DNA from 2 places in the Psychrobacillus sp. FSL H8-0484 genome. Region 2 is predicted to be linked to the other one. Evidence: a T-box and tRNA genes for the amino acid it is inferred to sense, from the RefSeq annotation. Region 2 holds a T-box; the other holds one or more tRNA genes.
The links. The T-box of region 2 lies ahead of ileS (isoleucine--tRNA ligase). A T-box ahead of a tRNA ligase gene usually reads a tRNA of that ligase, here a tRNA-Ile.
Positions count from the first base shown of each region.

Region 1: it encodes a tRNA-Ile, which carries the amino acid that the T-box ahead of ileS (isoleucine--tRNA ligase) is inferred to sense. The anticodon was not compared.

Region 1 is NZ_JBBOSZ010000001.1:3,027,561-3,029,908, forward strand. Features, by position in the region: tRNA gene MHH81_RS14695 (tRNA-Phe) at 1-30, opposite strand, end outside; tRNA gene MHH81_RS14700 (tRNA-Asp) at 52-127, opposite strand; tRNA gene MHH81_RS14705 (tRNA-Met) at 131-207, opposite strand; tRNA gene MHH81_RS14710 (tRNA-Ser) at 410-502, opposite strand; tRNA gene MHH81_RS14715 (tRNA-Glu) at 622-693, opposite strand; tRNA gene MHH81_RS14720 (tRNA-Ser) at 700-790, opposite strand; tRNA gene MHH81_RS14725 (tRNA-Asn) at 794-868, opposite strand; tRNA gene MHH81_RS14730 (tRNA-Ile) at 873-949, opposite strand; tRNA gene MHH81_RS14735 (tRNA-Gly) at 956-1,029, opposite strand; tRNA gene MHH81_RS14740 (tRNA-Phe) at 1,037-1,112, opposite strand; tRNA gene MHH81_RS14745 (tRNA-Asp) at 1,135-1,210, opposite strand; tRNA gene MHH81_RS14750 (tRNA-Met) at 1,214-1,290, opposite strand; tRNA gene MHH81_RS14755 (tRNA-Ser) at 1,359-1,451, opposite strand; tRNA gene MHH81_RS14760 (tRNA-Ile) at 1,464-1,540, opposite strand; tRNA gene MHH81_RS14765 (tRNA-Met) at 1,547-1,620, opposite strand; tRNA gene MHH81_RS14770 (tRNA-Ala) at 1,649-1,724, opposite strand; tRNA gene MHH81_RS14775 (tRNA-Pro) at 1,740-1,816, opposite strand; tRNA gene MHH81_RS14780 (tRNA-Arg) at 1,824-1,900, opposite strand; tRNA gene MHH81_RS14785 (tRNA-Leu) at 1,922-2,010, opposite strand; tRNA gene MHH81_RS14790 (tRNA-Gly) at 2,026-2,100, opposite strand; tRNA gene MHH81_RS14795 (tRNA-Leu) at 2,118-2,202, opposite strand; tRNA gene MHH81_RS14800 (tRNA-Lys) at 2,226-2,298, opposite strand; tRNA gene MHH81_RS14805 (tRNA-Thr) at 2,307-2,348, opposite strand, start outside.
Region 2 is NZ_JBBOSZ010000001.1:1,197,569-1,199,916, forward strand. Features, by position in the region: gene MHH81_RS05470 (YlmH family RNA-binding protein) at 1-108, shown strand, start outside; gene MHH81_RS05475 (DivIVA domain-containing protein) at 205-714, shown strand; T-box leader at 767-1,001, shown strand; gene ileS (isoleucine--tRNA ligase) at 1,267-2,348, shown strand, end outside.

The DNA.
Region 1 (2,348 bases), 1.8 Mb from region 2:
CCTTTGCTCTACCGACTGAGCTACTGAGCCACTTATGTATTTTTAAAAAAATGGCGGTCCCGACCGGGATCGAACCGGCGATCTCCTGCGTGACAGGCAGGCATGTTAACCGCTACACCACGGGACCATTTGGTTGCGGGGACAGGATTTGAACCTGTGACCTTCGGGTTATGAGCCCGACGAGCTACCGAACTGCTCCACCCCGCGACAATATTATACTTGCAGTTTAAGTTTTACTACGCTCGAAGAAAGTTGGACACCTGCTTCGGCTTTGCCTGCATCGGTGTTAATCGTCATCTTCGTTTGACGATTTGCTCCACCCCGCGACAATAATATTAAAAGTGTCATTTCAAAAAGAATATACTAAACTATTTTTTAAGTGTTTCATCAACAAACAATAAGTTGTAAATGGAGGAGGAAGAGGGATTCGAACCCCCGCGCGGTATGACCCGCCTGTCGGTTTTCAAGACCGATCCCTTCAGCCAGACTTGGGTATTCCTCCGTATTATTGTGTGTATAATAGCTGTATGACCTAAATCTATAAATAAAATCCTTTAGCCATACTAGCTACTTGGAAGTAAAAAAGTAATCAAGCAAGTGATTACTTTCCACTTAAAAATATGACCCCTACGGGATTCGAACCCGTGTTACCGCCGTGAAAGGGCGGTGTCTTAACCGCTTGACCAAGGGGCCAACATATGGCGGAGAAGGAGGGATTTGAACCCTCGCGCCGGTTACCCGACCTACACCCTTAGCAGGGGCGCCTCTTCAGCCACTTGAGTACTTCCCCATATGGCTCCGAAGGTAGGACTCGAACCTACGACCAATCGATTAACAGTCGATTGCTCTACCACTGAGCTACTTCGGAATAATGGTGGGCCTAAATGGACTCGAACCATCGACCTCACGCTTATCAGGCGTGCGCTCTAACCAGCTGAGCTATAGGCCCATTATTTGGAGCGGGTGAAGAGAATCGAACTCTCATCATCAGCTTGGAAGGCTGAGGTTTTACCACTAAACTACACCCGCATTATTATGGTGGCTCAGGACGGAATCGAACCGCCGACACAAGGATTTTCAGTCCTTTGCTCTACCGACTGAGCTACTGAGCCACATATGTATTTTCAAAAAAAATGGCGGTCCCGACCGGGATCGAACCGGCGATCTCCTGCGTGACAGGCAGGCATGTTAACCGCTACACCACGGGACCATTTGGTTGCGGGGACAGGATTTGAACCTGTGACCTTCGGGTTATGAGCCCGACGAGCTACCGAACTGCTCCACCCCGCGACAATAATATACGTCAAAGCTTTTATTAAGACAATCTTTTTCTTAATTCCACTAACAACAAGTTAAAATGGAGGAGGAAGAGGGATTCGAACCCCCGCGCGGTATGACCCGCCTGTCGGTTTTCAAGACCGATCCCTTCAGCCAGACTTGGGTATTCCTCCGTATTATTGTGTTGGTGGACCTTGCAGGACTCGAACCTGCGACCGGACGGTTATGAGCCGTCTGCTCTAACCAACTGAGCTAAAGGTCCTTAAGATGGCGGCAGAGGGAGTCGAACCCACGACCTTTCGGGTATGAACCGAATGCTCTAGCCAGCTGAGCTACGCCGCCATGATATTTTTTATAATTTAATATTATTTGGTGGAGCCTAGCGGGATCGAACCGCTGACCTCCTGCGTGCAAGGCAGGCGCTCTCCCAGCTGAGCTAAGGCCCCAAATGTAATAATAACTGGTCGGGAAGACAGGATTCGAACCTGCGACCCCTTGGTCCCAAACCAAGTGCTCTACCAAGCTGAGCTACTTCCCGATATATATGGCGCGCCCGGCAGGAGTCGAACCCACAACCTTCTGATCCGTAGTCAGACGCTCTATCCAATTGAGCTACGGGCGCTTAAATTCTTTTTTTAAAAAATGGTGCCGAGGACCGGAATCGAACCGGTACGGTAGTCACCTACCGCAGGATTTTAAGTCCTGTGCGTCTGCCAGTTCCGCCACCCCGGCACTTAAATGAATCTTTGGAGCGGAAGACGAGGTTCGAACTCGCGACCCCCACCTTGGCAAGGTGGTGTTCTACCACTGAACTACTTCCGCTCGGTTATTAAATTAAATGGTGCGGGTGAAGGGAGTCGAACCCCCACGCCTTGCGGCGCTAGATCCTAAGTCTAGTGCGTCTGCCAGTTCCGCCACACCCGCATACATAATTCACTTAAAAGTGATGAGCCATGTAGGATTCGAACCTACGACCCTCTGATTAAAAGTCAGATGCTCTACCAACTGAGCTAATGGCTCGAAAGAAATGGTGCCGGAGAAAGGACTTGAACCCTCAACCTACTGATTAC
Region 2 (2,348 bases):
TTACTATCCATTCGTGGGTTAGGAAGAGTTAAATTAATGATGATTGAAGGTAGAACAAAAAAAGATAAAATTCGACTTCAAATAGGTCGATTAGAGCAAAAAAATTAATTTATCTACAATATATTAGAATTTTAGATGTATTCACTCTATGGTAAATGTATAATAGAGGAAAAGAATGATAGTACATTAAAGGAGATGAAATTGATGCCATTAACACCCCTTGATATACATAACAAGGAATTCAGTAGAGGATTTAGAGGATACAGTGAAGATGAAGTAAATGAATTCCTCGATCAAATTATGAAGGACCTTGAAATCCTTATTAAAGAGAAAAAGGATCTGGAAACTAGACTGAAATCTTCAAGCGAAAAGGTAGGACATTTTACATCAATTGAAGAGACTTTACATAAGTCTATCGTTGTTGCCCAGGAAGCTGCAGAAGAAGTTAGACGCAATTCTCAAAAAGAAGCAAAACTAATTGTAAAAGAAGCAGAAAAAAATGCGGATCGAATTGTTAACGAAGCACTTACAAAGGCGAGAAGAATTGCACTTGAGATTGAGGATTTGAAGAAGCAATCGAAAGTATTCCGTAATCGCTTTAAAATGCTCATAGAAGCACAATTAGACTTGATCAATACAGACGATTGGAATCATTTAATGGAGTATGATGCAGATACAGCAGCAATAGAACGTATATCTGCAACAGAGGATTAATACATTTCTTGACTGTTTGGCTTAGTTTTCCTATAATAATTGCATATCAAATAAACATGCGAAGATAAAGACGTCTATATTAGATTTCGATTAAGCGACTTGAGGATGGTGAGAGCTCAAGCAATAAATCTTTTTTAGAATATCACTTTGGAGCAAAGACACTGAACTTTATCCTTATTTAATAGTAAGTGTCTTCGGAATATGCCCCGTTATGGCATACTAAGCGGCGATTTTTATTAAAATCGCAAGTAGGGTGGTACCGCGAGCATTAACTTCTCGTCCCTTTTTGGGATGAGGGGTTTTTTTATTTTATTCAGTAGGGCCAAAACACCTATTGAGTAAAATAAATGCCTCCGTCGTATGTCACAAATTTTGAGAAGAGTTAAAAGATGTTATCCCAATTTCGTCGCATCCATGCGACAACGACTAACTGACCTGCATTATGCAGACAAGAGCACAATTCAAAATCTGGACGCACTGTTTTCTGCGACAAGCTTTGCGCAGGTAGCAAATACGCCAGGGCGAATTTGATTCAAATAAGGAGGAAGAAAGATGGAGTACAAAGACACATTATTAATGCCAAAAACGGATTTCCCAATGCGAGGGAATTTACCAGTAAAAGAATTAGATATTCAAGCAAAATGGGCGGAGCAAGATATTTATAAAAAAGTACAAGAAAGAACAGCAGATCGTCCTTTCTTCGTATTACATGATGGTCCTCCATACGCAAATGGTGATATTCATATTGGTCATGCTTTAAACAAAGTATTAAAGGACATGATTGTTCGTCATAAATCCATGACAGGGTTTCATGCACCGTATGTTCCAGGTTGGGATACACATGGTTTACCAATTGAACAAGCACTAACAAACAAGGGTGTAAAACGTAAAGAAATGACATTAGCAGAATTCAGACAGCTATGTGAAGAATATGCTTATGAACAAATTAATAACCAACGCTCTCAATTTAAACGTTTAGGAGTTCGCGGTGATTGGGAAAATCCATATGTAACACTTACTCCAGAATTTGAATCAAGACAAATCGAAGTATTCGGTGCAATGGCGAAAAAAGGCTATATTTATAAAGGGCTAAAGCCAGTTTACTGGTCTCCATCAAGTGAGTCTGCATTAGCAGAAGCAGAAATTGAATACCAAGACAAAAAATCACCTTCTATTTATGTAAGTTTCGCAGTGACAGAAGGAAAAGGTGTGCTAGAAGAGGGAACGAAATTCATCATCTGGACTACAACTCCTTGGACAATTCCAGCGAACTTAGGAATAGCGCTACATCCTACAGTGGAATATGCAGTTGTAAGTGCAAAAGGTTCTAAGTATGTTGTAGCAAAAGAATTAGTGGAATCTGTTTCAACTGAACTTGGTTGGGAAGAATACGCAATTGAACGTACGCTAGATGGTAAAGAGATGGACCGACTTGTTGCCAAACATCCACTTTACGATCGTGATTCACTAGTAATTCTTGGAGAACACGTAACTACGGAGTCTGGTACAGGATGTGTTCATACTGCTCCAGGGCACGGGGAAGACGATTTCTACGTAGGTAAAGCTTATGGATTAGATGTTTTATGTCCAGTGGATGATCGTGGTGTATTGACAGCAGAAGCACCAGGATTTGA